2 regions of the Exiguobacterium sp. JMULE1 genome follow, and region 1 is predicted to be linked to the other one. Evidence: predicted binding sites of a transcription regulator. Region 1 holds the regulator's gene; the other holds the start of a gene.
What was found. Region 1 encodes LexA, which represses DNA repair genes until DNA is damaged. Its sites were predicted from a motif close to CGAACATATGTTCG; they were not measured.
Positions count from the first base shown of each region.

Region 1 (16,589 bases):
AAGTAATCGACGATGATCCCTGTCGTATGCAGTAACAAGTACGCTGTAAACAAAAGTGCGACTTCCTGTACGGGATATGAACCCGGTGCGACGTATTCATCAATGAAAATCTTGACGAGATACGGTCCCCCGAGTTTTGCCGCTGTCGTAATGAACAGCAGGATGAAGGCGATACTGACCTGTTTTTTGAACGGTTTGACGAAATCAAGTAATCGTTTCAGGACGGCTTTTTCATTGATATCATGATTCATTAGAACGCCCTCCTTGTTCGACGAGTGATTCTAGTTGCTGACGATCGTACGTCTCTTTATACCAACCGTCATGAGCGAGTAACTGCTCATGTGTGCCTCGCTCGATGATCCGACCGTCTTCAAGGACGATGATCTCATCGGTATGTGACACAGCCGACAGGCGATGAGCAACGATGATTTGTGCCTGATCGTGATCCGCCGTGCGGAAGTGGTGGATGATCGCTTCCTCAGTTTTGGCATCAACCGCAGATAAGGCATCATCGAGCACTAAAATCGGACAGTCTGCTAGTAATGCCCGGGCAATCGAGATCCGTTGTTTTTGACCGCCGGATAACGTCACCCCACGCTCCCCGACCATCGTCGCATACCCTTCCTTAAATCCAAGAATATCATCATGAACCGCTGCGATCCGAGCTGCTTCCATGATGTCTTCCATTGATGCATCCGGTTTTGCAAAGGCAATATTATCAGCAATCGACGCGGAGAATAAGAAATGATCCTGTGGAACGATCGCCACTTGACGACGGACGGTGTCACGCGTCAATTGTTTGATGTCTCGTCCACCAATTGTGATGGCGCCTTGTTTGACGTCGTATTCGCGAGACAATAAGCGAACGAACGTCGATTTCCCAGCACCTGTCTTCCCGACGATTCCGAGCGATTTACCGGGCTTCAACGTCACATCGATGTCTTGTAAGACCGGTTGCGTATCATAGATGAAACGCTCAATCCCAACGTGGAGTTCAGGTGAGGAAACACTTGTTGCTGCTTCTTTCGCATCTTTAATTTCCGGTTCGATCGCAAGCATTCGCTCGATCCGATCGTAGGAAGCACGACCACGTTCGACAATGTTGAACAACCAACCGAAGGCAAGCATTGGCCATGTCAATAAACCAAGATATGTAGTGAATGAGACGATGTCACCAATTCGGATTTCACCTTGTTGTAACAGATATGCACCATATCCGACAGCGATGATGTACGATAGACCGACTAATCCAAAAATCGTCGGATCAAATAATGCATCGATTTTTGCGACACGACGGTTCTTTTGGACGACGTCATCCGATAGATCCGTAAACGTCTGCACGTCAGATTCCACTTCCCCTGTTGCTTTTAAGACGCGGACACCACTAATACTTTCCGCGACCTTGTCATTCAAATCGGAGAATGCTTCCTGCGCGTCGTGAAAACGCGAATGTAACATTTTCCCGTAGCGTGACGTCAAGTAGACCATCAGCGGCATCGGTAGAAGTGATACGAGCGTCAATTTCCAACTGATCGTCGTGACCATCGTGATGATGACAAAGCTCCCCATCGTCACCGAGTCGACGAGCGTGAGAATACCGGCACCTGCTGTCATCGATACCGCCTGTACGTCGTTCGTCGCATGCGCCATCAAGTCCCCGCTCCGATATTTCTTATAGAACGATTGATCCAAATCTGAAAAATGTCCATACAGTTGGCTGCGCAATAATCGACCGAGACGAATCGATGCTCCAAAGATATAAAAGCGCCAAAAATAACGAATGATATATGTCGCGACCCCGATGAGCAACAACGTACCTGCGAGACGAATCAAATCATCTTTCGTCAAGCTTCCCTCACTCAGACCGTTGACCGTCGTCCCGATGATTTTTGGCGGAATCAACTCTAACGCCGCTACAAAAATCAAACTGACGACCCCAAGACTATACGCTTTCCATTCTCGCCGGAAAAACCAACCGAGTTTCCTGAAGACTCCCATTCAAGTCTCCCCCCTTTTTTAAATCCTATGATTATTTAAAATAGTCTCACATTTTAGATTAGTTCTCTTTCTAAAAAATAGCAAATAAAAAGGAGACCATTTAGTCCCCTTTCGTACAGCTTATTTTTTAGGTGATTTCATTGAACCACTCATTGAACGCATCACTTGGTTGACTTTCTTTTGTGATGGCTTTTGACCCATTTGCATCATCAATGTCTTAATCATATCTTCGTTGATTGGTGGGTTTTGCTCCAAGTAGTTCATCATGTATCGACGAGCGATATAGAAACCAAGGGCGACACCTGCTACCAAGCAAAGAAGGGCAATTAAAATCCAAATCCATGTAGCCAAGTTGCTTCCTCCTCTAACTTAAAACGTCGCTTTTTACTATACTATAATTCCAATTGTTTGCATAGATGATAATAGATGAAAAACGAGCCCGACGTAAGATCGGACCCGTTTTTCCGGAAAAGATTATCCGAGTTGTTTGACTGTCGCTAAAACGTTCTCAACAGACATGCCGTATTCTTTCAAGAGGAAGTCTCCAGGCGCAGATGCGCCGAAACGATCGATTCCGATGACTTGTCCTTCTGTTCCTACATATTTGTACCAACCGAGCGAAGCGCCTGCTTCGATCGCAACACGTTTCGTGATGTGTTTTGGAAGAACTGATTCTTTATACTCTGCTGACTGCGCTTCAAATACTTCCCATGATGGAAGCGAAACGACAGCTGCTGATTCACCAAGTTCTTTTTGTGCTTCGACAAGAAGGTGAACTTCTGAACCCGTACCGAGCAAGAGCGTGTCGGCTTTCGTGACGTCACCAGCGATGACATAACCGCCTTTTTCTGCGCCTTCCGTCGTTGTGCCTTCAAGTTCAGGAAGACCTTGACGTGTTAAGACAAGAAGTGTCGGTTTGTCTTTCGCTTGAACTGCTGTTTTCCATGCTGCGATCGTCTCTTTTCCGTCTGCTGGGCGGTAGATCGTGACGTTCGGCATTGCACGGAAGCTCATCAAGTGCTCGACTGGCTCGTGTGTTGGACCATCTTCACCGACAGCGATCGAGTCGTGCGTCAAGACGAAAATTGATGGAAGTCCCATTAATGCTGCTAAACGAACTGCTGGACGGAGATAATCCGAGAAGACGAAGAATGTCGCGCCGTAAGGAATGACGCCGCCGTGAAGTGCCATACCGTTGACAGCCGCAGCCATTGCGAATTCACGTACACCGAACCAGATGTTACGACCACTTGGGTCGATATCGAAGTCTGCTTCGCCTTTGAGCATCGTGTTGTTCGATCCTGCAAGGTCAGCTGAACCACCGAACAATGTCGGAACGTTCTTCGCAAGACCGTTCAAGACTTCACCACTCGTTTGGCGTGTCGCTTTTTTCGATGACAAGTCGTACGTTGGAAGATCTGCTTCCCAGTTGCTTGGCAATTCGTTTGCGATCGCGCGAACGAGTTCCGCATGCAATTCCGGGTGAGCTGCTTCGTATTGTTTCATCGTTTCGTTCCATGCGTCTTCCGCAGAAGCACCACGTTGGACGATCCGCTCGTCGAACAATGATTTGACTTCTTCAGGGACGTAGAACTCTTCGTGATCCCATACATAGCTAGCTTTCGTCAATTTGATTTCCGCTTCACCGAGTGGTGCACCGTGAGAAGCCGATTTCCCTGATTTGTTCGGTGAACCGAAGCCGATGACTGTCTTGACTTCGATCAATGTTGGTTTTGTCGTCTCTGCTTGCGCCGCCGCGATTGCTTTCGAAATCGAATCGATATCCGTTCCGTCTTCTACGCGAATGACTTGCCAGTTGTACGCTTCGAAGCGCTTCTGGACGTTTTCAGAGAATGATTTATCGAGATCGCCATCAAGTGAGATATCGTTTGAATCATACAATACGACCAATTTACCAAGACCAAGGTGACCTGCGAGTGAAGCCGCTTCAGCTGAGACACCTTCCATTAAGTCTCCATCTCCACAAATTCCGTATGTGAAGTGATCGACGACGTTGAGATCGTCACGGTTGTATTTTGCTTCAAGATGACGTTCTGCCATCGCCATACCAACTGCCATTGCAATCCCTTGACCAAGTGGACCTGTCGTCGCATCTACACCAGCCGTGTGACGGTATTCCGGGTGACCTGGTGTTTTTGATCCCCATTGACGGAATGATTTAAGATCATCCATTGATAGATCATATCCCGATAGGTGGAGGAGTGAGTAGAGAAGCATCGAACCGTGTCCGGCTGAAAGTACAAAACGGTCGCGGTTGAACCATTCTGGATTTTTAGGGTTGTGGTTCATATGATCCGCCCAAAGCGAGAATGCCATCGGCGCTGCTCCCATTGGCATACCTGGGTGACCCGAGTTCGCCTTTTGTACGGCATCAATCGATAAGGTACGAATCGTATTAATTGCTAATTGTTCTACTGTCGTCATGTTCGTCAAAACAATCATCCTCTCTCTTTTTCACAAATTCCTACTCATTTTAGCACACTCTTAAATGTGATACAACTTTTCTAAATAGTATGTCACATTAAAATGAATGCGCTATCTATAGCCGTTCTATCGACTCATACAGGATGCATGAATTGATGAAAGATCGTTATTAAGATGTATTGCTATCGTGCAATGTTTCCTCATCTAACAGCGCTAAACAAAAAAGAGGTCCGCTTAACGCGAACCTCTTTCTTCTATAGAAGAAACAAACGATTATTGTTTATTCCGTTCTTCTTCTTGTGCTTGTTTTAATTTCTCTGGTGTTACGTCCGTACCTTCTTCATCAACAATCTTCATGCCCATGAGTTGGTTTTTGAACGATCCACGGAATGCTGCGAGATACGCTGCACGTAACTCTTTTTGCTCTGCCGCTTCTGCTTCTGATAACGGCTCGACTTTTGATTTATTCGCTAATGCGTTGATTCGATCTAATTGTTCTTGTGATAACATGGAATCCCTCTTTCTGTACGACTCAAACTTGAGTAGTTCAATTGTATTCTTACTGTAAAAGAGCTTACTAAAAAAAGCAAGTTAACCGCGTCAGTCGACGGGTTACTTGCTTCTCATTCCGGGCTAGGCGTCAATTCTCGGTATTCAAGGTATCGACGATTGACCGTTGCCTTTGAAATATCATGTCCCATCCCGCGAAGCGTAACGGCGATATCTGAAAACGTCAGTCCGAGTTCACGGAGACGTACGATTTCTTCGATCGGTACGTCCTTTCGGCTACGCCCGGCGTTCTCTCCTTGGCGATTCAGATTTCGTTCCGGGCGAAAGCCTTGTTCGACCGCTCGCCGCATGCCGCGCGCGATTTTTGCATTATGCAGTTTACGTTGATATTCTTCCACGAGTGAGACGATCTCAAGGACCATCGCTTCTGCATCAGCAAGTTGGTATTCTCCATCGGAATCAAGTGTCATCAACCGAACACCGTGCTTCTTAAACGTGTGCAAAATAGCGATTTTCGCATTCCCTCGACCAATCCGTGTGTCATCCGTTACGAGGACCGCATCTACCGCATCACGTGTCACATGATCAAGAACCGTCAGCATCCCTTCCCGATCGACGTCATATCCACTCTCTTTTTCAGAGACGACATCCACGACATCAAAACCCTTTTGAGACGCGACCTTCGAAAGTTCCATCCGTTGGCGTTCAATCGAACTATCTTGTGCTTCTTTTTCGGTCGACACCCGACAATAAATCACGACCTTCATCGTACCTCACATCCCTGTTCGTTCTTTCACAACTTTTCCATTTTGTCATTGTTGTGCGATTGGTACAACGATTTTGCTTTTTGAGATGACGTGTTTTGTCTCGACATCATTATTTTTAATCAACCAGTTGACGTATTCTTCATCTGACATCGAACCGTCATTGTAGACTTCAGCGATTTGTTCAACTGTAGCGTTCTCATCGACCGTAACGGAAGCAGTCATTAGTTGCGCCACTTTTTCATCCGGGCGCGGTGTGAGTAAAAAGATCACGAAGGCAATACTTAATGCATAGAAGAGAATTGAAAAAGCATGAGTACGAATCGTATGAATCATCATGAATCCCTCCAAATATAAAATGAATGAGTTAGAATAAACGTTCGCGGAACAATTGTTCGCATAACTCATAATAAACACAGAACCCGTGTTCGGTCAACACAAAATGTCGAACAATTGTTTGTACGCTCATTTGTTCTATGTTATAGTGAATCTAGAAACATATATTCTTACATTTCAAACTTCAATCCAGAAAGAGGTGGCAATTCGTATGCGGAAAATGTCTAAGCGCCAACAAGAGATTCTCGACTACATCGTCTCTGAAGTGAAACTGAAGGGGTATCCACCATCAGTTCGTGAAATCGGAGAAGCAGTCGGACTCGCGTCTAGCTCGACGGTACACGGTCATTTGGATCGACTCGAGAAACGGGGAATGATTCGCCGTGACCCGACGAAACCACGTGCGATTGAGATATTGCTTGATAAGCCTGAAGAAATCACGGAAGCCATCGTCCATGTTCCCGTCATCGGGAAAGTCACAGCAGGTCTTCCGATTACAGCGATTGAAAACATCGAAGAACAGTTCCCACTCCCTGCACATTATGTAGGGAACGAGACGGTCTTCATGTTGACGATCGATGGTGAATCGATGATTAACGCAGGTATTCTTGACGGCGATCGTGTCATCGTGCGCCAACAAAACACAGCAGAAAACGGAGAAATCGTCGTAGCTATGACCGAAGATAGCGAAGCGACGGTGAAACGGTTCTTCTTAGAAGATCAACAGGTACGTCTACAACCAGAAAATGACTCGATGGATCCGATGTATTTCGATAATGTCTCCATTCTTGGTAAGGTAATCGGCGTGTATCGGACGATTCATTGACGGAGGGACCAGTTACGACTGGTCTTTTTTCATGCCATCAGGAAATGTACATGATACCGTCAATACCGTCGCACTGACGGGTTACGTTGCGTATTCGGTCGCAACGCAACAAACCGATTGGTTACCGACTGCCATCGGTATCGCTGTCGGTACCCTTTGGTTGTCACCCGACCTCGATTTAAAGTCAGAACCGTATTATCGCTTTGGACCATTTCGAGTTCTTTGGATGCCGTATGTCAAGATCATGCCTCACCGATCGATCTGGTCGCATGGACTGATCATCGGAGACATCATTCGGCTTCTTTATAGTGCTGCGATTCTGATTCCCCTACTATTTATAAGTCTATATTTTCAGGTTCTTGATTCTGCTACGATTGATTCGTGGTTTGCTTCCTTGCCTGCATTCATCGTTGGCATCATGGTGGCGAGTACGATTCATATCCTACTAGATTATTCCAGCAGTTGGTTTCGACCTAAAAAAGAAAAAAACGTCGTCGGTAACACCTCTTTTGCTTGCTTGCAGGCAGGAAGAGGTGTTTTCTTATCCACTTTTTCGTATCTTTAAACATCAAAATAAAAAATTTCCATTCCTATATTTCAATTATATGTATTGAAAACGTTCTCAAATCGGAGTAATTTAAAGTAGAAAGGCCATTATCTGCTTTAATCCAAAGGGAGGGTTTTTGCATGAATAACTTTGTACTAGAAATGATCGGTACGATGATCCTCATCCTGCTCGGGGATGGAGTCGTCGCCGGTGTCGTCTTGAAAAAGACGAAATCGGAAAACAGCGGATGGATCGTCATCACGTTCGCTTGGGGTCTTGCTGTCATGACAGCAGCATTCGTCGCTGCTGAAAGCGGAGCACACTTGAACCCCGCATTGACGATTGCACTTGCTTTGAACTCTGACCTACCGTGGGCAGACGTTCCGATCTACATTGCCGGACAACTTGTCGGAGCTTTCATCGGCGCCATTCTCGTTTGGCTTCATTACATGAAACATTTTGAAGCGACTGATGATCAAGCCGCAAAACTCGGTGTGTTCGCAACAGGTCCAGCGATTCGTCATACGCCGTCGAACTTGATTTCTGAGATCATCGGGACATTCGTTCTCGTCTTCGGTATCTTGGCACTTGGTTTAACGACGTTCGGAGACGGCTTAAAACCACTCATCGTCGGTTTACTCGTCGTCGTCATCGGTCTATCGCTCGGTGGTACAACAGGGTATGCCATCAACCCGGCTCGTGACCTTGGACCGCGTATCGCGCACGCTATCCTACCGATTCCGAATAAAGGTTCATCTGACTGGGGCTATTCATGGATTCCTGTCGTTGGTCCAATCATCGGTGGAGCGATTGCCGTGTTCATCTATCAATTGATCTACTAAGATCACGTCTCACTAACACATACCGCTCAAGGGGGATTTCGAAATGGAAAACAAGTATATCCTAGCACTCGACCAAGGTACGACAAGCTCACGTGCGATCATCTTCGATCACGATGGGAAAATCGTCAACTCGGCACAACGGGAATTCAAGCAATACTTCCCACAACCAGGCTGGGTCGAGCATGATGCAAACGAAATCTGGGGTTCGATTCTTGCCGTCATGGCCGAAGCACTCGGAACAGCAGATATCAAACCTGAGCAAATCGCCGGAATCGGCATTACGAACCAACGCGAAACGACGGTCGTCTGGAACAAAGAAACAGGTAAACCGGTCTATCACGCACTCGTTTGGCAATCGCGTCAAACGTCTGGTATCTGTGACGATTTAAAAGAACAAGGTTTGAACCAGAAGTTCCGCGATAAAACAGGACTTCTGATTGATGCCTACTTCTCTGGAACGAAAGTCAAATGGATCCTTGATAATGTCGAAGGTGCGCGGGAGCAAGCAGAGAACGGTGAATTGCTCTTCGGTACGATCGATACGTGGCTCGTTTGGAAACTGTCTGGTGGAAAAACGCACATCACGGACTACACGAACGCTTCACGAACATTGATGTATAACATCTACGAACAAAAATGGGATGAAGAGTTACTCGATATCCTCGGTGTTCCTGCTTCGATGTTGCCAGAGGTTCGTCAGTCGAGTGAAGTCTACGACAAAACGGTACCGTATCACTTCTTCGGTTACGAAGTGCCAATCGCTGGTATTGCGGGTGACCAACAAGCAGCACTCTTCGGTCAAACGTGCTTCGAAGCAGGTGAAGGGAAAAACACATACGGAACAGGTTGCTTCATGCTCATGAACACAGGTGAGAAAGCTGTTTCTTCTGATCATGGACTCTTGACGACGATCGCTTGGGGCGTCGATGGAAAAGTGGAATATGCGCTGGAAGGTTCGATTTTCGTCGCCGGTTCTGCGATCCAGTGGCTCCGTGATGGACTCCGGATGCTGAAAAATGCGAAAGATTCAGAAGGTTACGCAACGAAAGTTGACTCAACAGACGGTGTTTATGTCGTTCCTGCCTTCGTTGGTCTCGGTGCGCCGTACTGGGATTCAGATGTTCGTGGCGCAATCTTCGGGTTAACACGCGGAACAGATAAAGAGCATTTCGTTCGGGCAACGCTTGAATCACTCGCTTACCAAACACGCGACGTGTTAACAGCGATGGAACAAGATTCTGGGATCGAACTGAAGACACTCCGTGTCGACGGTGGTGCTGTAGCCAACAACTTCTTGATGCAGTTCCAATCGGACATTCTCGGCGTTCCTGTCGATCGTCCGCAAATTAACGAAACGACAGCACTCGGTGCAGCTTACCTTGCTGGATTAGCTGTTGGTTACTGGAAAGATAAAGCGGAAATCAAACAACAATGGAAGCTGGATCACCAGTTCAAACCAGAGATGAAAGAAGACGATCGTGAGCAACGCTATGCTGGATGGCAAAAAGCAGTTGAAGCGACAATGGTCTTCAAACCATCAAAATAAAACAATTGACCCGGTTCCTTTTGCAGAGGGACCGGGTTTTTGATATCTTATAAAAAATATAGCGAGAGGTGTGTCATGAATTCTACTTATTCTGATCAACAGCTAAAAGAACACATTCAGGCCGCGCTGGATGGCAACATCACACATGAAGAACTAGCAGATTGGTGTTATTGCTACATGACCGACGTGTACCATAACGATTATTACCAAATCGCAACCGACGGACGTGAGAGCTATCCGTTAAGTGAGCAAGCGACTGAGGTAGCAAACGATATCGATGCACAATGGGATATGTATCTTGCTAACAGTTATACTCTAAATGAATTACAGACCATTGATTTAGCTACAATTCATTTACCTAGAGAGTGGTTAGAAAAATGACTCCAGTCGTTTTGATTCATGAAACACTCATCTAAGTTTTAATACGAGTAAAAGAAATTGAAATAAATCCCCCTTCGCCTGCTCGCAAAGGAGGATTTATTACTTATTTGCCAAACTCTTTTTTCAATCCATCTTCAATCTCATCAACGGATTTAGACTGACCGCTTAGGACTGCCGCTAAAAACGCGCCTTCGACGAGGGGTGCATCGATAAACCGAACCGTCCGTTCGCCACTGTATAGTTCAAGTGCCAATTCCGTGTTCATCGTCGCAGAACCGATATCCGTTAAGACGACTCCATCGTCGTCTAGTGTATTTAATGTTTCTTCGATTCGCGTCGCGTCCGTTCCAATGCTACCATCCTCAAGAGCTGCCGCTATTAAGACTGGCGTATCCGGTGCCATCTCTGCTAACAGTTCCTTTAGTCCAGTCGCGAGCTTTTCACTATGGGAAACGAGTACAAGATTAACCATGAAGCACCTCCGCGATTTCGCCGAGCAACAACGCACTCGATAGACTACCTGGGTCCTGGACGCCTTCTGTCGCTTCACCGAAGTAAGACGCACGCCCTTTCGTTGCGATGCGCGCTTTCGTATCAGCAAGCGCTTGATCGATTGCCGCTTTCAAATCCCCGTCTTGCGAGAGCGCCTCTTGGAACGGTGTCCAAATATCGACCATCGTCTTTTGACCGAATTCCGATTTCCCACGCGATTTGATGCCTTCCGTCGCTTCATGGAAAGCATCCGCGAGTTCTGCACCTTCGACTTCTGTTTTTCCTTTGAACGCACCAGCGAACTTAACGAATGCCGTGCCGTACAAAGGACCGGATGCCCCACCGACCGTCTTGATCAGCGTCATCCCGACCTCTTTCGATAAAGCTCCTAAGTCCTCATACTCGCCGTGTTCTTCTAACGTCTTTTGGACTGCTTGGAAGCCACGTGACATATTGATCCCGTGGTCCCCGTCACCGATTTCCCGGTCAAGGTCCGTCAATTCATCCTTGTGCTGGTCAATCTGTTCCGCTGCTTTGATGAGCGCGCTTCGTAACTGTTCCGTCGTCAACTTCATCTTTGTACACCCCGTTTATCTAAATTAGAATCCAATCGCTTTCGTTTCTGCATCGAGATACCCAAGCAGTTCATCATCTACTGGTAAGAGCGTGATTGAGAATCCGTGCATCTCGAGCGACGTCATATAGTTTCCAACGAACGAACGGGCAATCTCGTAACCGTGTGCCTGAAGTTCTTCCGCGACATATTTATATGTGATATACAGTTCGGATTCTGGTGTTCCACCCATCCCATTCACCATGACGGCGACTTTTTTGTCTGGTACTTCTTTTGTCAGACGATCGAGCAACTCTTTAACGATCGCATCAACGGAAGCGACTGCTTTTCGTTCAAGTCCTTTTTCACCATGGATGCCAATTCCGATCTCCATCTCGTCATCGTGCAACTCAAAACCCGGCTTGCCGCTCTCTGGCATGTAACATGGTGAGAGTGCCATTCCGATCGAACGAACGCCCTGGATGACTTTTTCCGCGACTGCTTTGACTTCACTCAGTGATTTCCCTTCTGCAGCTGCAGCTCCGGCAATCTTATGGACGAAGACCGTTCCCGCGACACCACGACGATCCTCTTCCTTTTTGATCGCGATGTCATCATTGACAACAACCGTGTCGACTTCGATGTCCTCGAGTTCAGCGAGTTCCTTCGCCATATCGAAGTTCATGACATCACCGGAGTAGTTCTTGACGACAAGGAGGACACCTTTTCCACCATGGGCTGCCTTGATGCCTTCGAGCACCATGTCCGGTGTCGGTGACGTGAAGACTTCCCCGCAAACAGCCGCAGCAAGCATACCGTCACCCACGAATCCAGCGTGCGCTGGTTCATGACCACTTCCTCCACCAGAAACGAGTCCGACTTTTCCATCAAGCGGTACTTTTCGCGCGACGACATTGACCCCTTCGACCTTTTTATACAAATCAGGATGAGCTAGTACGAGTCCGTCGACCATGTCTGAAACGAACCGGTTTGAATCTTTCATTAATTTGTGCATGAAAAACGCTCCTTTACCTAACTGATTTTGCCGTACCACTTACTCTTTACCACCAAATCAAGTCGAATATGTCGAAAAAAATGATGAAAATATTGACCAGTTGGTGACGATATTCCGCATGAGTGCTATGCTCTTAAAAAAGAGGAGGAATCGAATGTCATCAGCCTTTCAAGCAGGTGTTCGTGCCTGTCTACCCACTGTCCTCGGATATATCGGCATCGGTTTTTCAGCTGGGATCGTCGGTCGTGCCTCCGGCTTATCCCCTCTTGAAGTCGGATTCATGTCCGTCTTCATCTATGCCGGCGCCGCTCAGTTCATCATCACGAGTCTCTTACTATTAAATAGTCCTGCTTCTGCCATCATTTTGACGACGTTCATCGTCAATCTCAGGCACTTGTTAATGAGTCTGACGCTCGCTCCGCATGTCGAGACACGTCACCTCCGCGACCGCCTCGGTACCGGAACGCTACTAACGGATGAGTCGTTCGCTGTAGCGATGAACACTGCCCAAAAAGGGAAGCTCGCCCCGTCCTTCATGCATGGCTTGAATCTGACTGCGTATCTCAGCTGGATCGTCGCAACCGTTCTCGGCGCCCTTGTCGGCAGCTGGTTTCCTGATCCCGAGCGCTTCGGTCTCGATTTTGCCCTGACAGCGATGTTCATCGGCTTATTATACTTACAGTTTGAAGGGGAACGTTCCCGTATTGCCGTGAATAGTTGCCTCCTACTGATTGTCTTACTATTGCTTTACATAACCATGCGCTACTTTTCTCCAGAAGTCGCCGTTCTTTGCGCGACGCTCGGTGGTGCAAGTATAGGAGTCGTGATCACACGATGGAAATCCGCCCGGAATTAATCGCTCTTTTTTTAGCTTGTGGACTCGTCACTTGGATTCCACGCGTCTTACCGTTTCTCGTCCTTCATGGACTAACGTTACCGCGCCTCGTAACAGAATGGCTCTCGTTCATTCCGGTCTGCCTGCTCGGTGCCCTTTTCTTTCAAAATCTTCTCATCGCTCAAGATGAGGCGTTTCCGATGGTTTCGACGCTTCATGTCTTCGCCGCCCTCCCGACCATGGCGGTCGCGATTTTCAGTAAAAGTTTATCCTGGACGGTCGTGACTGGTGTTGTCACGATGGCGTTTCTACGATTGTATCTATAAGCAAGTCATTCATCTTTAGCCTATTTCGATGCATCTCTTGTGTTATCCTTATAATAGAAATAAATGGATAGTGAAGGAGGTCCTGATATGCCAAATAAGCAGTTCATACCCTATTTGATATTGCTGTGCGTCATTTTTCTAATCGCGAGTCAAATGGATCTGCCTTATCTGCTAAAACAAGGATTGATTGTGTTGTACGTCATCGCCTATTTCGGCACGCTGATGGTTTCTCGCAAAATGAAAGTTAGGGATCATAAACAATGACTCGAAAAAATCTCCTCTGGTCTTGAGAGACTAGAGGAGATTTTTGTGTTCACGTATTTGCTTGTACGTCCTGATAATCGGATTGATGTTCAAACTCTTTTTTCGCAAACGGACATAACGGTAACAGCTTGACGTTTGCTTCTCGTGCCCAGTTGACGATCTCGGCAACGAGTTGTTCCCCGATCTGTTGATTGCGGTGCGCGGGATCGACGTATGTGTGATCAATGATCCACATGCCGTTGTTCGTATCGCTGTAAGTGATTTCCCCAATCACTTCCTCTTCCTGATGGGCTTCGATTTTACGTTCCGCTCGTTTCAGCTCCATTTGCTTCCCTCCGTTCGTAAGATAAGGCGCCGCTCGGACAACCGTCGACGACCCGCATGACATCGTCCACTGGTGCCCCGTCCGCTTCAATCCACGGACGCCGCTTGACATCAAAGACAGTTGGTAGACTTTGTACACAATGACCAGAGTGAATGCAAACTTCCGAATCAAAATAGACCGTGATCTCTTTGCCTTCATATCCTTTTTTCATGATGTATCGTCTCCCTTTCTTTGTACTCTTGTATCTTTCCACATCCTTGACTCAATCCCTGTCGGCGCTATGAAAAAAGCACTTCCGGACAGAAGTCCGAAAGTGCTTGAGTTGGATTAGAACAAGACCATGTACTGATCGCGTTCCCATTCCGTGACTTGCGTCCGGAACATATCCCATTCGATTTCTTTCAATTCAACGAAGTGCTCTGCGATGTGATCGCCGAGAGCGTGCATGACGACGTCATCCGCTTTCAAGACTTCGAGTGCGTGGCTGAGTGTTGATGGAAGATCATCAATTCCGTTTGCAACGCGTTCCGGTTTGTCCATGACGTAGATGTTGCGGTCGATTGGAGCCGGTGCTTTCAAGTTGTTCTTGATTCCATCAAGACCTGAAGCGAGCAATGTCGCAAGCGCAAGGTACGGGTTCGCTGCTGGATCGACTGAACGAACTTCGATCCGAGTCGAGAGTCCACGTGCTGCAGGAACACGGACGAGTGGTGAACGGTTACGCGCTGACCATGCGACGTAGCAAGGTGCTTCGTAGCCAGGAACAAGACGTTTGTATGAGTTGACTGTCGGGTTACAAACCGCTGTGAACGCACGAGCGTGTTTGAGGATACCTGCCGTGAAGGCACGTGCATCATCCGACAATTGCATGTCTTCGTTGCCTTCATCGAAGAAGACGTTCTCGTTGCCTTTGAAGAGCGACATGTTCGCGTGCATGCCTGATCCGTTGACACCGAAGAGTGGTTTTGGCATGAATGTCGCGTGCAAGTTGTGCTTCGCAGCAATCGTCTTGACGACGAGTTTGAACGTTTGGATGTTATCCGCTGTCGTGATTGCATCCGCATATTTGAAGTCGATTTCGTGTTGACCTGGAGCAACTTCGTGGTGTGATGCTTCGATTTCAAAGCCCATGTTCTCGAGCTCGATGACGATCTCTTTACGGCAGTTTTCACCGAGGTCGACTGGTGCGAGGTCGAAGTATCCACCTTGGTCGTTCAATTCAAGTGTCGGACGACCTTTTTCATCTTTCTTGAAGAGGAAGAATTCTGGCTCTGGTCCAACGTTGAATGATGAGAAACCGAGCTCTTCCATCTCTTTAAGTACCCGTTTGAGCTGACCACGTGGGTCTCCTGCGAACGGCGTGCCATCCGGATTGTGGATGTCACAGATTAAACGTGCAACTTTCCCTGTTCCATCTTCTGTCCATGGGAAGACGACCCATGTGTTCAAGTCTGGGAAGAGATACATATCTGATTCTTCGATCCGGACGAATCCTTCGATCGATGAACCATCGAACATCATTTTGTTATCAAGTGCTTTTTCCAATTGGCTTACTGGAATCTCAACGTTCTTGATCGTTCCGAGGATATCTGTGAACTGTAAGCGAATGAAGCGTACATCCTCAGCTTTAGCGATTTTCAAAATGTCTTCTCGTGTAATGTTGCGACGTGTCATGTGACAAATCCCCTCTCCGATTCGTTTTTATATGGTTACAGGTCCTTACTTGAAGAAACGCCCGAGCTCACCTTGGATGAGCGACGTCTTTCCATGTCGTCCTGCTTCCTTCAATTCATTTTTCAGGAGTTTATACAATTCGCCGTCAGATAGTTCCGGGCGCGTCTCGACGACGCTCTCCGCAACGCGTTCGCGTTTGACAAGATCGTTTTCAAAAATCAATTTGATCCCTGCAATATTCAGTCCCTGATCCAGGTATTCCTTGATCGACAACAGACGATCGACATCGTTGAACGAATAGAGGCGACGCTTCGTCTCTGTCCGCTCCGGTTTGATCAGTCCTTGTTCTTCGTAGTATCGGATCTGGCGGGCAGATAACGCGGTCAACTCTTGAACGACTCCGATGGGAAATAGTGGCTTGGACTGGCGTGATGAGTCTGCCATGTGGTTCCTCCTTTTTCCTTACTCCATGAGAATAAACCTCTGTCAGGCAACTTGTCAAGCGATGTAAGAAAAGTTAACACAACTTTTTTAATCACTTTACATGAAGTCGTTCAGAGGTCTTTTCACGAGATATTCTAGTATTAAACGTTTTTTTCTGGAATTAATTGTTTTTCCATCAAGTGATTGACGGCTGAGATGATGGCAATCTTGACGTGGCTATACGTCAAACCACCTTGGACGTATGCGGTATAGGGCGCACGGATCGGACCATCCGCTGATAACTCGATCGATGATCCTTGTACGAATGTTCCTGCTGCCATGATGACATCGTCCGCATAGCCCGGCATATAATCCGGAATCGGTAACGCATGTGCATTGACGGGTGAAGCGGCTTGAATCGCCTGACAGAAGGCAATCATCGGCTCTGGCGCATGGAACGAGACCGATTGAATCAAATCCGTCCGCT
Region 1 covers NZ_SGWC01000002.1:1,035,700-1,052,288, reverse strand. Annotated here, with positions in the region: gene EXW93_RS05545 (ABC transporter ATP-binding protein) at 1-251, opposite strand, end outside; gene EXW93_RS05540 (ABC transporter transmembrane domain-containing protein) at 241-1,998, opposite strand; gene EXW93_RS05535 (YneF family protein) at 2,119-2,349, opposite strand; gene tkt (transketolase) at 2,473-4,461, opposite strand; gene EXW93_RS05525 (DUF896 domain-containing protein) at 4,717-4,953, opposite strand; gene EXW93_RS05520 (YneB family resolvase-like protein) at 5,067-5,720, opposite strand; gene yneA (cell division suppressor protein YneA) at 5,766-6,053, opposite strand; gene lexA (transcriptional repressor LexA) at 6,265-6,879, shown strand; gene EXW93_RS05505 (metal-binding protein) at 6,911-7,444, shown strand; gene EXW93_RS05500 (MIP/aquaporin family protein) at 7,567-8,268, shown strand; gene glpK (glycerol kinase GlpK) at 8,312-9,814, shown strand; gene EXW93_RS05490 (hypothetical protein) at 9,890-10,195, shown strand; gene dhaM (dihydroxyacetone kinase phosphoryl donor subunit DhaM) at 10,299-10,667, opposite strand; gene dhaL (dihydroxyacetone kinase subunit DhaL) at 10,660-11,262, opposite strand; gene dhaK (dihydroxyacetone kinase subunit DhaK) at 11,287-12,255, opposite strand; gene EXW93_RS05470 (AzlC family ABC transporter permease) at 12,410-13,111, shown strand; gene EXW93_RS05465 (AzlD domain-containing protein) at 13,090-13,416, shown strand; gene EXW93_RS05460 (hypothetical protein) at 13,504-13,680, shown strand; gene EXW93_RS05455 (GNAT family N-acetyltransferase) at 13,730-14,005, opposite strand; gene EXW93_RS05450 ((4Fe-4S)-binding protein) at 13,980-14,216, opposite strand; gene glnA (type I glutamate--ammonia ligase) at 14,333-15,679, opposite strand; gene EXW93_RS05440 (MerR family transcriptional regulator) at 15,725-16,123, opposite strand; gene EXW93_RS05435 (methionine gamma-lyase family protein) at 16,264-16,589, opposite strand, start outside.

Region 2 (16,589 bases), 1.4 Mb from region 1:
GGCAATCCGTGTTTGAAGCCAAACGACATGACGTTGACTGTAAACGGAATCCGCTCTCCTGTCGTAAACTCTTTCAGCAAACGTTCTTTTAAGGCAAGTGGTTTAATGTCACTCGTATCGATCAGCATTTGTGCTTTATCACGGAATCCTTCAAGTAACGTCCGCTCACGTTCAATTCCGATCAGTGGTGAGTCAGTCGGTGCAAGCGGATGAGAACGACGCGATTCTTTGTAACGGCGTACGAGAACATCGTTGCGCGCATCGAGATAGAGCATCCGCGTTTGTAAGTTCGTCTTTTTCAAATCCTCATAAACGACAAAAAAACTATCAATGAAATCACGCGCACGTGTATCGATGGCAACGGCGATTTTAGGACGCACTTGTCCGATGACTTCGATGAGCTGTGGTAATAACGTCGGTGGTAGATTGTCAACGCAGAAATAGCCTAAATCCTCAAAGCTGTTCATTGCGACTGTCTTACCAGCCCCACTCATACCCGTAATGATCACAAGTTGCGGTTGATTCTGTTCCATCTTTTCGCCCTCCAGACAACAGTTCCGTGTGTATTTTTCGCTTCTTTCTCAGTATATCATAAAAAAAGAGCCAGCCTCACTGAAGGTACCTTCAATGAAACTGGTTCGTTATTACGCGTGTGAGGATTCTTGGAGTTCTTCAAGTAACGCTTCGATGAAGTGTTGCGCGTTTTGTGCGGCAATCGAACCATCGTTTGTCGCTGTAACGACTTGACGAAGTGTTTTTTCACGAACGTCACCAGCAGCAAAGATCCCTTTGATGTTTGTTTCCATCGCTTCGTTTGTTACGACGTAGCCTTGGTCGTTCAAGATACCGAGGTCTTGGACGTAGCCTGTGATCGGGTTCATCCCGATGTAGATGAAGACACCATCGATCGGATGCGTCGTCACATCAGCTGTTTTTGTATTGATCAGCTCGATACCGCCGACTTTCCCGTCTTGTTCGTTAATCTGTTTAACCGTATGGTTCCAGATGAAGTCGATTTTCGGGTTGTCAAACGCACGTTTTTGAAGAATCTTTTGAGCGCGGAGCTCGTCACGACGGTGTACGATCGTGACTTTTTTCGCGAAGCGTGTCAAGTAGACGCCTTCTTCCACCGCAGAGTCGCCTCCACCGATGACGAAGAGTTCTTTTTCTTTAAAGAACGCGCCATCACAGACAGCACAGTACGAGACACCGCGACCGCCGAGCTCTTCTTCACCCGGTACGCCGATTTTCTTATATTGTGCACCAGACGCGATGATGATCGCCCGTGCGTAGTAATCTTTGTTGTGTGCATGAATCGTTTTGTATGCTTTACCGTCTTCGATGCTTCGAACGTCTCCGTACGCATATTCTGCGCCGAATGCTTTCGAGTGGTCGAACATTTTTTGCGAGAGATCGGGTCCGAGGATGCTATCGTATCCTGGGTAGTTCTCGATATCTTCTGTGTTCGCCATTTGACCGCCCGGAATCCCGCGTTCGATCATCAATGTCGAAAGGTTCGCACGTGATGCATAAAGTGCGGCTGTCATCCCAGCAGGTCCTGCCCCGATGATGATGACGTCATAAATTTTTTGTTCTGTTTCCGCCATGATTCCACCCCATTTATCGTAATCGTTGTAGTTTGAGTATAGGTGAGAATCGCCTAAACGTCTAACACTTTGCTTGTAGCGGTGCCAACATCCGTTCATGTGTCCGGATCATCGATGCGACGTGATCGAACGAACAATCGACGAGTGATGCACATTCCTCGATCAACATCCCGTCCCGTAAATCATGGAACAGATAAAGCAGTGATGCAGCAGATGCTTCAATCGAATCAAACGATTCCCCACTTAAGACGAGCTGTGCGAAGCGTTCATAAAAATCCCCTTCGAGACTCATCCGTTCTTCGTCTGAAACGAACCGTTCCGCAAGACGGATTGTCTGCAATGCCCGATGAATGCGTTCATCCACGACATCAGTCCGTCCTTCCATCTCGATGACAATCTGTTCCGTCAATAAGAGGACATCTTCCTGGTCTGTCACTTCTGGCATCATCGACAATGCAAGCCGTGCTTCAGCATCGTTCAGTTTGCCAAGAAGAAGTGCCGTGAAAATCCGCGAGACATCATCTTCCGTCTTCAGCGCTTGGATGAGTGCCGAGCGAAACTGCAGGTTGTGCCGGATGTCATACGTATCCGTCTCTTCCTTTAACGCTTGTGCTTCGTCCGACTTCAAGAAAGCGGCTGCTTCTTCGACGTGTCCTGTCTTATAGGCAGAGATTGATAACCAGTGCCCAAAGAGTGGGTCTCCCCGGTAACCGCGACGCTCAAGCAACTTCAACTCTTCATAGGCGATATCATAACGTCCGATGATCGCAAGCGTTGATGCGACCTTATAACGTGTCTCAAGGTGCACGGAACGGACGTGTTCGAGCTGACGGGAGAGTCGGTGCGCCTCTTCGTCCTGTCCCATCTCGTGTAACAAGACGAGCGTGTTACAAAGGGCATGCAAATTCCCCGGATTCCCTTCAAGGACCCGTTCGAGGGAAGCGAATGCCTGGTCGTTCTCTCCTAAATAGAACTCGACGATCGCGAGGTTGTTGTAGGCAGGCCAGAACGTCGGGTACTGGGCAATCAGTCCCGTCAACGTCTCCTGTGCCGCGAACAGCATCCCTTTATCGATCTGGCGTTGTGCCTGACCGTGCAGACGAATCAATTCATCCTCTTCGTCGTCTTCCATCTCTTGTTCGAGATCAATCAGTTCCACGAGTGCGGCCGATGCCTCCGCGTGTTTGCCGTTTGGTGCTTGCTCTAAATATTCCATCGCATGTTGTCGCGCTTCTTCGTAAAGTGAGACGTGTGCGTAGTTATTCGCTAAATAAAAGAGTGCTTCCGTATTTGATGCGTCGAGTGCGCGTACTTGTTTCAAGACATCATTCGCATGATTGATTTCTCCTGTCTCGAATAAGACACGGGCATAACGGAGCAAATAACGGATGTCCGCTGGCTGAAGTGTCGTCGCCTCATCTAAATGATAGACGGCTTCGTCCAGTCGCCCTTCCCGGTGCGCCTTCCGTCCGCGGAAATAAAAAAGTTCCGCTTGGCGCGCTGTTATCGCAAAGGGGTCTGCTTTGTATTTGGTTAATTCCATCATGATTCAAGCCCCCATAAATAGTAAACTGGTTTCGTAGTTGCAGACACAAGAATACCCTATCTCTAGGAGGCATGCAACAGAAAAAAACGCCGGAGTTCATCCCCAGCGTTTTGCATAAATCGATTCCAGTTCTTTGTAATTCTCTAAGCATTTTCGTACAAAAGCATCCGTCTCTGGATTCAGTCCTTCCAGACGTGCCACGTCCTTGTCATATGCCTGCCGTAAGCTCGTCGCATAATCGGGAATCTCTCCGTCATACGCATAAACGACTGCGGGCGAAACCGTGATCTTTTCGTGCTTATGCAAGGCGGTCCGGATATGGAAGAGTGGAACATCGACTTGGTTCGGTTGGTGAAGATCTCCTTGAACGGGATGCTTCTCAACAGCCAACACCTCAACGACGAGACCTTGTGGACGTTCGGCGAATAATCTTCCGAAATACTTTCCTGTCTTATACGTAAAGCGGATGTGCGTCATCTTTTTTTCCTTCTTCCTTCTCACAGTTTTGTCACATTTCGTGCCGGCGAAGCGGCTGACTCGAGACGCGTTCATTCGGCGCAATGTCCCGGTGAACGACCGATCCGGCACCAACGACAGCACCATCTCCGATCGTCACGCCCGGTAGGATTGTCACGTTCGCACCGATCAAGACGTTGCTTCCGATGACGACGTCACCTAAACGGTACTCCGTCGTCAAATATTCATGACAGAGAATCGTCGTATTGAAGCCGATGATCGTATTATCACCAATCGTGATCCGCTCCGGGAACATCGTGTCCGGCATCACCATCAAGGCAAGTGCCGTCTTCTCCCCGATCTTCATCCGAAGACATGTCCGGTAGAGTGCGTTCTTAAAACGTAGCGACGGAGCAAACCGACCAATCGTGATGATCGTAAAGCACCACATCACTTTAAAGAACGACACCGTCCGGTACATGTGCCAGAGTGGATTCGTCGTCCCGACCTGAAACCGATCAGTTCGCCGTGCCATTTTGTTCCTCCAGCCAAGCAGCGAGATGATCCATCGAATCAATGATGACGTCCGGCTCGAGGGCTTCTAAGTACGTGCGTCCTTTGATCGCCCAACCGACCGCGACCGTCTTCAGTCCCGCGTTCTTACCACCGAGAATATCCGTATCGTTGTCACCGACCATGATCGTTTCGTCTGCCGTTGATCCAAGCAACTGCATCGCCTTTTCGAACGGCTCGACGGCTGGTTTTTCTTCCGTTACGTCGTCGGCTGCGATGACGGCGTCAAAGAGTGACGTCAGTCCGAACAACTCGATGCCGCGAAGAGCGACACGACGACTCTTCGACGTCACGACCGCCATCTTGTAGCCTGCTTCATGCAGACGACGTAATCCGTCAAGCACACCCGGATACTCGAGCACGAGTGCGTCATGCATCGCGATGTTGTAGCTGCGGTAAAAAGCGACCATCTCTTTCCACTGTTCCGCATTCATCGCTGAGAATGATTTTTCTAGCGTCGGACCGATGAACGGAAGCAATTCCGCTTCCGTGAACGTTCGGTCCGGATAATAGTAGCTGAGCGTATGCTCGAAGCTTTTTAAGATCAATGGATTCGTGTCGATCAACGTGCCATCTAAGTCAAACAGTAGCGTGCGAATCATCGATTACTTCGCCTCCTTTTTCGAACCGTCCAAGTAACGAACGGCGTTGCGGCGAACAACCATCATGATCACACCGAAGATGATCAGACAGATTGAGACGATTTGCGCTGTCCGGAGTCCATCCCCCATCATCAGACTGTCCGTCCGGAGTCCTTCAATATAAAAGCGTCCGATTGAATACCACACAAGATAACCGAGGAAGACATACCCACGACGTGGATTGAACTTCATCCGCCAGACGATCAACAGAATGACACCGATGATGTTCCAGATGCTTTCATAGAGAAACGTCGGTAGGTAGTACGTCCCGTCGATGTACATCTGGTTAACGATCCAGTTCGGTAAGTGCAGCGTATCTTGTAAGTACGACCATGTCGTTTCGCCACCGTGTGCTTCTTGGTTGAAGAAGTTACCCCAGCGTCCGACGGCTTGTCCGAACAAGAGGGATGGTGCCAAGATATCAGCGATTTGCCAGAACGAGATCTTTTTCTTACGCGTATAGATAATGACCGTCAAAATCGCACCGATGATCGCACCGTGAATCGCGATCCCACCTTGGCGGATATTGATGATTTGGTCAAGATGTTGACTATAGTAGTTCCACTCGAACGCGACGTAGTAAATCCGGGCACAGATGATACTGATCGGAATCGACCAGATGACGACATCGACCGCATACTCTTCGTTAAAGCCGATCCGCTTCGACTCGAAGATTGCAATCAACAGACCGACGACCGCACCGAGTGCGATGACGATGCCGTACCAGTAAATCGGTACAGGACCGAGTTCAATCGCCACGCGGTCAAACGTTGGTTGTACAGAGGCTAAAGTTCCCATCAAAGACCACCATTCCCATCTTCAATTGCTTGCGCGAGACGTCCCGCGAATTCTTCTGCTGTGTTGATGCCCATGTTCTTCAGACGATAGTTCATCGCTGCGACTTCGATGATGACAGCAAGGTTTCGTCCGGGACGAACCGGAATCGTCAGGAATGGAATTTCCGTATCGATGATTTGGAGTGTCTCTTGGTCCAGACCGACGCGGTCATAGACTTTCGATTGATCCCAAATCTCGAGGTTACAGACGAGGCTGATCTTCTTGTGCGAGCGAACAGCACCTGCACCGAACAACGTCATCACGTCGATGATCCCGATTCCGCGAATCTCAAGCAGATGTTGAATCAACTTCGGTGCCGTTCCGACGAGAATCCCGTCACCGGTTTGACGAATCTCAACTGAGTCATCTGCCACTAGACGGTGACCCCGCTTAACGAGTTCGAGTGCCGTTTCCGATTTACCGACACCACTTGCTCCTTTGATAAAGACACCGACACCATAGATATCGACGAGGACACCATGCATCGCTGTCGTTGGTGCAAGTTCCGCTTCGAGGAAGTTCGTGATCTGTGACTCGACCGATGTCGTATGCCCTTTTGTCGTCAACAGTGGCACGTTCGTCTCGTCCGCGGCTTGGATGATCGCTTCCGGTACTTCGAATCCACGTGTGATCAAGATACCAGGTGTTTCATCCGTACAGAGGACATTCGCTCGTTCGCGTTGTTCCTCGTACGTTAAATTATTGAAGAACGTCAATTCTGTTTTTCCGAGAATCTGGAGACGTTCTGCCGGGTAATAGGCATAATAACCGGCAAGCACAAGGCCAGGTCGGCACAAATCAGCCGTCAGAATCGGACGATGTAAGCCCTCTTCTCCCGTGACGATGTGGAGATTGAATTGTTTTACGATTTCAGCTGTTCGCACTTTTGGTTGCACGCTTCGTCAGCCCCTTTCACTTGAAGTATTGTACCATATTTTTATTCGATTCATGGAATTGGATTAGAAGCATGATTTCTTGGGAATGGAATAAAGAGTTAATATTTTGAAGGAGGTTTTGCCGTGATGTCAGGCGGTGGTATCGGATTCATTTTAGTCATTATCTTATTTGCGGTTCTAGCGATTGCTGGTTTCGTCTACCTCATCATCTCACTGATTGATATGTGGAAAGCGTATTCGCGTAATCAAGATCAAACAGCTCTTTTATTCTTCATCATCTCGATCATCGGAATCTTCATCAGTGGTTCATTTATTTCCTACGTCCTCGCGATCATCTTCTATTGGAATCGCGCACGCGGAAAGAGTTGGCTCGGAATCGGTCTGATTCTCGTTTCGATCGTTCTTGCAATCATCGGTGTCATTGCCTTACTCTCGTTCGGTTACGATATGAATAATATCGAGAACATGAACTTCGACGAGCCGATGATGGATCAGGATTACGATTATTGATGTAGGAACTACACCCATCTTCTTATGAGGATGGGTGTTTTTGTCTATGCAGCTGACGAAGCTCCGCTCGCGTGACTCCTACAGGAAAAAGCGCGGTCATCCGCGCTGTCAGAGACAAACGAGACCCGGCTACTCGTTCCTAGAACGACGTAGCCGCGGCTTGTGTCTCGCCTGAGGAAAGCACGCAAAGCGGATGCGACGTCATAAGAAAAGCGCAACCTCTTTTTCAAGAAGTTGCGCTGGTATGCTTATAACGCTTGTGGACTGAGGTGAACACCGTGCGTGACCGAAATCGTACCTGTCTTCGTATCGGCTTCGACCTCAATTTTTGGTGAACGACCGCGACCTGATACGAAATGGAGCTTCCGGTTGACGATTTCTTTTTGATCCCGGATCAATTCCATATCATCAAGGTTGCAGTTGAGACCACCGAAGTTTGTCTCAAGCTCCCCGTAGACTTCAGCGCCGTGCGGCAACATCAAGGCGATGCTTCCGGCAAGCGACGACGCTTTGACCTTCGCGTTTTGCACGGTCTTCAGCTCACAGCGGACGTTGCCGTTCGCCGTTTTCAGTTCTGAACGCTCGAAGACACCTGTCGTGATGATTTGTCCATTGGCTGTCTTCGCCTTCAAGACTTTCAACTCCGACTCTTCGATTTCAATCGAACCGTTCGCTGTCGATACTTTGACATCCTCACTGAATAGATCACGGACGTTGACTCGACCGTTTGCTGTCATCAGTTGAGCGGATGTCGTATCAAGTGACGTCAACGAAATTTCCCCGTTCAGCGTCTGTAAGACGAATGATTCGTAATGACGGCGTGGTACTTTCAGATGGACTGTCGCACGGACACTCTTATCCTTCAAACGGATCGAGAGTGTGTTTGCCGAGACCGCGTGTTGAACAGCGGCTTGAAGTTGCTCAAGCGCTTGTTCTTCCGTCACCTGTTGGCGGCGAAGCGGACGTCCTGTCACCGTCAACTCACATTCTTCAAGATCACTTGGTTCAACGACCAAGTTCGCATTGAACAGATCGACATGAACCGTCTCACCGCTGAATGGGAATTGTTTGACGTAGGTGACGTTCGGACCGGACGCTTGATTAAGCGAAAGATCACTATCCTTGATCCGACTGACGAGATTATCGAACGCTGACATGACTTTCGTCGTCAGCGAATCGACGGAATACTGGTCGACCCGATCATATTGTTCTGGTTCATCGACGTACTTATGTTCACTGGCAGAAGTTGCACGTTCGTCGATCGCTTCGAGCCGCTCGAGTTTATCGAGTGCCTCATCAATCGTTAACTTTCCTTCTTTGACTTGCTCCAATATCAATTGACGCATATCTTGCTTCATGAACCGTTCCCTCCTATTCTTGAACCTCAAACGTGTGTTACATGATACTTTCGTTTAAGTTCCCTTAGTTCCTCCCTACGAATCCTCATCCACAAAAGTTTCACGATTCAATTCGTGCCGCATCGCGTTCAAGGACAGGTGCGAGGTATCGTCCCGTGTAGGATGCTTCAACTTCAGCGATGTGTTCTGGTGTCCCAGCAGCAACGATCGTTCCGCCACCGTCGCCCCCTTCTGGTCCAAGATCAATCAAGTAGTCTGCCGTCTTGATGACATCTAAATTGTGTTCGATGACGAGCACCGTATCACCATTGTCGACGAGACGTTGTAAGACTTTCAGGAGACGCGCGATATCGTGGACGTGGAGTCCTGTCGTCGGCTCATCGAGAATGTAGATCGTCTTCCCAGTCGAGCGCTTATGCAACTCGGACGCCAATTTAACACGTTGCGCTTCCCCGCCGGACAGTTCCGTCGCGGGTTGACCGAGACGCATGTACGTCAGACCGACGTCAGCGATCGTCTGTAATTTACGCGTGATCTTCGGAATGTTCTCGAAGAAAGCAAGGGCATCTTCAACCGTCATCTCAAGCACGTCGGCAATCGTTTTGCCTTTATATTTCACTTCGAGTGTTTCGCGGTTGTAGCGTTTCCCGTGACAGACTTCACACGGAACATAGACGTCCGGTAAGAAGTGCATCTCAATCTTGATGATCCCGTCACCGCGACACGCTTCACAACGTCCACCCTTGATGTTGAAACTGAAACGTCCTTTTTTGTAACCACGGAGTTTCGCTTCGTTCGTCGAAGCAAAGACGTCCCGAATGTCATCGAAGACACCAGTATACGTTGCTGGGTTCGAGCGTGGTGTCCGACCGATTGGTGACTGGTCGATGTCGATGACCTTATCGATTTGATCCAGACCGGTGATCCCTTTATGAGCACCCGGTTTTTCTTTCGCCCGGTTCATCTCGTGCGCGATCGTCTTATAAAGAATTTCATTGATCAACGTCGATTTCCCGGATCCCGAGACACCGGTGACGGCGACGAACAGACCCAGCGGAATGTCGACATCGACGTTCTTCAGGTTGTTTTCCGATGCTTTGTGGATATGGAGCATCCGACCGTCTGGCTCTTTGCGTGTCGACGGAACAGGAATGAACTTCTTCCCGGACAAGTATTGACCAGTCAACGAGTTCGCATCCTGCATCAACTCTTCTGGTTTCCCGGCTGCCGTGACGAATCCACCGTGATCGCCAGCACCAGGTCCGATATCGATCAAGTAGTCGGCTGCCATCATCGTGTCTTCATCGTGTTCAACGACGATCAGCGTATTGCCAAGATCACGCATCGCCTTCAGCGTATTGATCAGACGATCATTATCACGTTGGTGTAAACCGATCGATGGTTCATCGAGAACGTAGAGGACGCCCGTCAGACGCGAACCGATTTGTGTCGCAAGACGAATCCGTTGCGCTTCCCCACCGGACAACGTACCGGCTGCGCGTGAGATCGTCAGGTAATCGAGACCGACGTTCTCAAGGAACGACGCCCGTTCATGAATCTCACGGACGATCATCCGCGAAATCGTCTGATCCTTCTCACTTAATTTCTCCGGTAGTTCGTCGAAGAACATGACCGCTTGTTTAACAGACATCTTCGTCACTTCACCGATATGGTGATCGGATACTTTGACGGCGAGCGATTCCCGTTTCAAGCGATGTCCTTTACACGTCGGACACGCCTTCTTCGCCATGTAGCCTTCCATCTGTTCCCGGATATAATCAGACGACGTCTCCTTGAAGCGACGTTGTAAGTTATTGAGGACCCCTTCGAAGTAGAGGTTCGTATTTCGGACCATCCCGAAGTCATTCTCATAACGGAAGTGAATCTCTTCCTTCGTGTTTCCGTTCAAAATCGTTTCGCGATGTTCTTCTGACAATTGTTCGAACGGTGTATCCATATCGATCTTGAAGTGGTCACAAACCGCTTTAAGCAATTGTGGATAATACTGCGAGCTCGTCGGTTCCCACGCTACGATTGCCCCTTCGTTCAATGACTTATCAGGATGCGGCACGACGAGATCAACATCGACCTCAAGCTTCGTTCCGAGACCGTCACATGACGTACAAGCACCAAACGGTGAGTTGAACGAGAACATCCGTGGTTCGAGTTCGCCGATCGAGAAGCCACAGATCGGACAAGCATGATGTTCACTGAACAACAATTCGTTGCCGTCCATCGTATCGACGATGACCCGACCGTCTGCGAGGCGAAGGGCAGTCTCGAGTGAATCCGCAAGACGGGCTTCGACATCTGGTCGCACGACGACACGGTCGACGACGACTTCGATCGAGTGTTTCTTGTTTTTCTCAAGCGTGATCTCTTCGGCGAGATCCATCGTCTCTCCGTTGACACGAACGCGGACGAAGCCTTCCTTCTTCAAATCGTCGAGCACCTTGACGTGCGTCCCTTTACGTCCGGAAACGATTGGCGCGAGAATTTGCAGACGCGTCCGCTCCGGCAACTCCATCACTTGGTCGACCATCTGACTGATCGTCTGGCTCGAAATCTCGATTCCGTGATTTGGACAAATCGGTTTACCAATTCGTGCGTACAACAGACGCAAATAATCATAGATCTCTGTGACCGTTCCGACCGTCGAACGCGGGTTTTTACTTGTCGTCTTCTGGTCGATTGAAATTGCTGGACTCAGTCCCTCGATCGTATCGACATCCGGTTTATCCATCTGTCCAAGGAACTGACGGGCATAGGCTGATAAACTTTCGACATAACGCCGTTGTCCTTCCGCGTAAATCGTGTCGAAGGCAAGCGACGATTTCCCTGACCCGGACAAGCCCGTCAAGACGACGAGCTGATCGCGGGGGATTTCGACATCGATGTTTTGTAGATTATTGACGCGAGCGCCTTTGATGATAATCTGATTCTTCTTTTCTCCCAACTTAGGCACCTGCTTTCAATTCTAATATGAGATCGCGGAGCTCAGCAGCTCGTTCGAACTGCATGTCTTTCGCCGCTTGACGCATCTCTTGATCAAGCTGTTCAAGCAACGTTTCGCGCTCCGGTTTTTTGAGTTTGTTGAACTTCTCGAGTTTTTCGACGGTGTCGTCGCTCTCGATCGTCGTACTGATGACACCACGAACGTCTTTTTTGATCGTCTGCGGCGTGATGCCATGTTCTTCGTTGAACGCCATCTGGATTGCGCGACGGCGTTCCGTCTCATCGATTGCGCGTTGCATCGAATCGGTGACTTTATCAGCAAACAAGATGACGTGTCCTTCCGAGTTCCGCGCCGCCCGACCAATCGTTTGAATCAGCGAACGGTCCGAACGGAGGAAACCTTCCTTATCGGCATCAAGAATCGTCACGAGTGAGACTTCCGGAATATCGAGTCCTTCTCGTAATAAGTTGATCCCGACGAGGACATCGTATTTCCCCAGCCGCAAGTCACGGATGATTTCAATCCGTTCCAGCGTCTTGATCTCCGAGTGCATGTAGTTGACCTTGACGCCATTCTCTTTCAAGTAATCGGTCAAATCTTCTGCCATCTTCTTCGTCAGTGTCGTCACGAGAACACGTTCGTTCTTCGCGACCCGGTCACGGATGTTATCCATCAAGTAATCGATTTGTCCTGTGATCGGATGAATCTCGATCGTTGGATCAACGAGACCGGTCGGACGGATGATTTGCTCGACCATCTCTTTCGAATGTTCGAGTTCATATGGTCCTGGTGTCGCCGAGATATAGATCGCCTGACTGACTTTTTCCTCGAACTCCTCGAATCGTAACGGACGGTTGTCTTTTGCCGACGGAAGACGGAAGCCGTGATCGACGAGGACTTGTTTCCGCGCCTGGTCCCCGTTATACATCCCGCGAATTTGCGGCAGCGTGACGTGTGACTCATCGGCAACGAGTAAGAAGTCTTTCGGGAAGTAATCGAGCAACGTATACGGTGTTGCCCCTTCCGGCATCAAGTTCAAGTGACGCGAGTAGTTCTCGATTCCGGAGCAATAGCCCATCTCACGCATCATCTCAAGGTCGTAGTTCGTCCGTTGTTCGAGCCGTTGCGCTTCGAGCAACTGATTGTCTTCGCGCAACTTCGCAAGCTGGACCTCTAGTTCCTTCTCGATGTTCGCGATCGCCTTCTGCAGACGGGTATCCCCCGTCACGAAGTGGGACGCCGGGAAGATCGAGATGTGCTCACGGTCCGCGACGATCTCACCTGTCAGCGGATCCATATCACGAATCCGTTCGATCTCGTCACCGAAGAACTCGACCCGGACACACTGTTCATCGCGTGACGCCGGGAAGATTTCGACGACGTCTCCGCGGACGCGGAACCGTCCGCGCTGGAAGTCGATGTCGTTACGCTCATACTGGATGTCGATTAGACGACGGAGCATCTCGTTTCGCCCCATCTCATTGCCGACACGCAGTGACAAGACGTGGTTGTTGTACTCTTCCGGGTTACCGAGACCATAGATACACGAGACAGAAGCAACGATCAAGACGTCCTCCCGTTCGAACAGGGCGGACGTCGCCGAGTGACGTAGTTTATCAATCTCATCGTTGATCGAAGAGTCCTTCTCAATGAACGTATCCGTCGACGGTACATACGCTTCCGGTTGATAATAATCATAAAAACTAACGAAGTATTCGACCGCATTGTTCGGGAAGAATTCCTTGAACTCCGAGTAGAGTTGTCCCGCTAGTGTTTTGTTGTGGGCAAGGACGAGTGTCGGTTTCTTGATTTCCTTGATGACGTTCGAGACCGTGAACGTCTTCCCGGTACCGGTCGCCCCAAGCAACGTCTGATGTCGTTCGCCTTGTTTTAGCCCAGTCACCAATTTTTCGATTGCTGTCGGCTGATCACCGCCTGGCTCAAATGGTGAAACGAGTTCAAAATCCATCGTTTGCTTCCCCCTCATCACGTAAAAAATCTATTTTTATTGTACCACTTTACGAACAAACATTCGATTATGAAGTGCTCCTTTTAGGAAGTTACCCTTTTTTTCGAAAATGCAAAAGTTTCTTTTTGCTTCGAGTGTTGATCCTCGATTTTTCTGCTCATAAAAAAATCCCTGTCACGGCTGTTCCGTGACAGGGATTTACTTGTTAATGCAAGGACCGCACTTTAGTGCGACCATGGACCGGCTCGTTGACGAACAGGATACCGAGCTCATGATGATCTTGTTCATAGAAGGCACGTTGCGCAAACCGGATGTCGCCGTTATGGTTCATGACTTCAAGACGCAGATACGGTTTGTGTTTTTGGATCGCTTCGTAGAACGATGCTTCCGAATCCACTTTTTCGCCGTTGACCTTGTAGATGGCTTCACCCGGAATCAATCCCATCTCAGCAGCCGGTTTATCAGGTAGCGTTCCGAGAATGACGGCACCACGCGTTCCATTGAGGAACAATGGGGTCTGTGCCCGGTTCAAGCGTTTGACCCGCTGATGCAATAAGATATGCAGGACGAGCAACAAGACGATTCCGTACAGCCATTCAGCTTGTCCGGTGACGTATGCAAGAACCGTCAATAGAATCGCGACGAGACTCGTGATCAAACGTCCTTGAACGAGCGGACGCATCAATTCTTTCGGCAACTTACCCGTAAAGAGAAAGCTGAAGCCGATCGGTAACCAAAGCACGATCGGAACGAGCTCTGGGAAGCTGTAACGTGGCCACCAAGCTTCAAGCACGTCGCCCGGAACAAAGACGAGCAAGGGCAATAGCCAAAGTTTATTCGCTGACAGCCCACCGATGAAGCGACCACGCTTCGAGACGACGAGTGACGGTGACAGGCGTCGTTGCCCGCGCCACCAGACGAGTAGACATTCCGCGACGAGCGTTAACGTCGCAAGCAATAAAATCATTTTCGGATCAACCGCTCGAACCGGATCAAGACGTGCATCCATTAGAAACCAGCCGGCAAGTCCAAGCAAGACGATCGGCCAAAGCGGTACGTTCAAGCGGACAATCCCGACCAACAACAGGACGCTCGAGAGTCCGAGTAACAACAGAGCGTATTGCGGCGTCAGCGTCAATCCGAGCCAGCCACTGGCGACGGATAAGACGAGACCAATTAGTAACCCGGGTAAAAGTGTTTCGAGGACATCGCTTCGTTTACCGTGTGTCCGGGAGCGAAATAGTCCACGTTCCCGTTTAACACGCCGGATGCCGATGACCCAACTGACAAGGAGTGCTAACCACAAGGTCGGACTGGCGATGAGACTAATCGCGGTCCAACCAATTTCATCGAGTAATTCCACGCGCATTCAGACCTCTTTCCATTCCTTATTATTGAGCAGCGACCTCGAGTGCTTTTTTCCGCTGGACGTCATTCTTATCGTCCTCGAGTTTCTTCAGGAGACGCGTCTCCATCTCACCCGCTGTCTGCTGATCGATTTTTCCAGTGACGTCAAGCTTCGCATCCTTTTGCAAGGCTTCGACGGCTTTCTTCATCGTGTCACCGAAATACCCATTTTGTCCTTTTGGCTCGTAACCGATTGCTTCGAGGACGAGGTGAGCATTTTCGACTGATTTTCCATAATCGCCGACTGCGAGTGACTTTTGATCAGTCAGGATCTTCGTGACGTTGAAGTACGCCGGTTGCTTGACTTCAATCGTCGGCTTAACTCCTTTTTTATGAATCCAGTTGCCGTCCGGTGTCAGCCACTTGTTCGTCGTTAACTTCAAATCGCTACCGTCCTTCAAGTCATAGGCACTTTGGACGATACCTTTACCGAACGATTTCGTACCGACGACCTCAGCCCCGGCACCTTCCTTCAGACCTGCTGCCAAAATCTCGGACGCGGACGCTGATCCGCCGTCTTCGAGCACGACGATGTTATATGGTTTCTTCTCGTCTGCCTTCCCGAATTCCTGCTGACGCTCTCCCTTATTGTTCTCGACTTGATAAATCGGAACGTCCTTCGGAATGAACGGTGCAATCATGCTTGAGACAGCCGTTAAGAGACCGCCCGGATTTCCGCGAACGTCGATGACGAGTCCATCGATATTCTGACTCTCGAGTTTCGCGAGCCCCTTCTCGAACTCTTTAGCCGTCGGTTCTGAGAACTGCGTCACTTGCAAGACACCAATCTTCTTCCCGTTGACGTCTTCGGTCGACGTATAAACCGTCTCGATCGGAATCGTATCCCGTTTGATCGTGATGTCCATCGCGTCTTGACCGCTGCGTTGAATCGTCAGGACGACATTCGTTCCTTTTTCACCACGGATTTTCTTGACGGCTTGATCCGTCTTTTGCCCTTTCGTCGACTTGCCGTCGATTTCTAAGATGACGTCACCCGGTTTGATCCCGGCTTTTTCAGCGGGTGATCCCTTAATCGGTGAGACGATGACGATCGACTCGCCCTTTTGTTCAAGCGTCGCACCAATCCCTTCAAAAGAAGACGATAGATTCGTATTGAACGATGCCGTCTCCGACTCATCCATATAGACGGAATACGGATCGTCAAGCACTTCCGCCATACCGGATAACGCACCGTCCAGCAGTTCTTTATCCGTTACGTCTTCTAGATAGTTCTGTTCGATCATTTGACGGACCTGATCAATTTTTTTCCAATCACCCGTCGCATTCGCAGACGACGATGACGTCGAGACAGAATCCGTTCCGCCAGCCGCTAACATTCCGACGGCGCCTGCCCCTAAACCAAGCCCGAAGGTACTGACCGCGATGACTGCTGTTGTAGATTTTTTCACGCTTGATTCCCCACTTCCGTTAAAAAACGCATTATTTTTTTCAGTATAGCAAAAAAAGATAGGTTACCCTATCTTTTCAGTATTCTATGGGATGTCAAAAGATGTACGGTGCCGGGTCGACTGCATTCGGTTGACCGGCAGCCCACTCTCCCTTATGCAATTCGAAATGCAGATGCGGTCCTGTCGACCAGCCGGTTGATCCAAGTGTGCCGACGATTTGACCGGGCATGACCGTTTGACCGGCTTTGACATCGATTGACTCCAGGTGGGCATAAACGGTCGTATAGACCTGATCATCAATTAAATGAGTCACCATGACGACATTGCCGTACCCCGTCGCACTGCCTGCACGCAAAACAATTCCTCCGGCTGCCGCATGAATCGGTGTCCCTTTCGCATTGACGAGATCGATTCCCTTATGAAT
Region 2 covers NZ_SGWC01000002.1:2,392,966-2,409,554, forward strand. Annotated here, with positions in the region: gene rapZ (RNase adapter RapZ) at 1-533, opposite strand, end outside; gene trxB (thioredoxin-disulfide reductase) at 645-1,607, opposite strand; gene EXW93_RS12795 (tetratricopeptide repeat protein) at 1,669-3,153, opposite strand; gene kapB (sporulation phosphorelay system protein KapB) at 3,250-3,630, opposite strand; gene EXW93_RS12805 (acyltransferase) at 3,662-4,144, opposite strand; gene ppaX (pyrophosphatase PpaX) at 4,128-4,784, opposite strand; gene lgt (prolipoprotein diacylglyceryl transferase) at 4,788-5,621, opposite strand; gene hprK (HPr(Ser) kinase/phosphatase) at 5,621-6,556, opposite strand; gene EXW93_RS12825 (hypothetical protein) at 6,683-7,066, shown strand; gene EXW93_RS12830 (DUF4097 family beta strand repeat-containing protein) at 7,315-8,424, opposite strand; gene uvrA (excinuclease ABC subunit UvrA) at 8,525-11,380, opposite strand; gene uvrB (excinuclease ABC subunit UvrB) at 11,382-13,349, opposite strand; gene EXW93_RS12845 (PDZ domain-containing protein) at 13,555-14,718, opposite strand; gene EXW93_RS12850 (S41 family peptidase) at 14,741-16,165, opposite strand; gene EXW93_RS12855 (M23 family metallopeptidase) at 16,260-16,589, opposite strand, start outside.
Region 2: the regulator LexA is predicted to act here: its motif matches at 13,402-13,415, upstream of uvrB (excinuclease ABC subunit UvrB).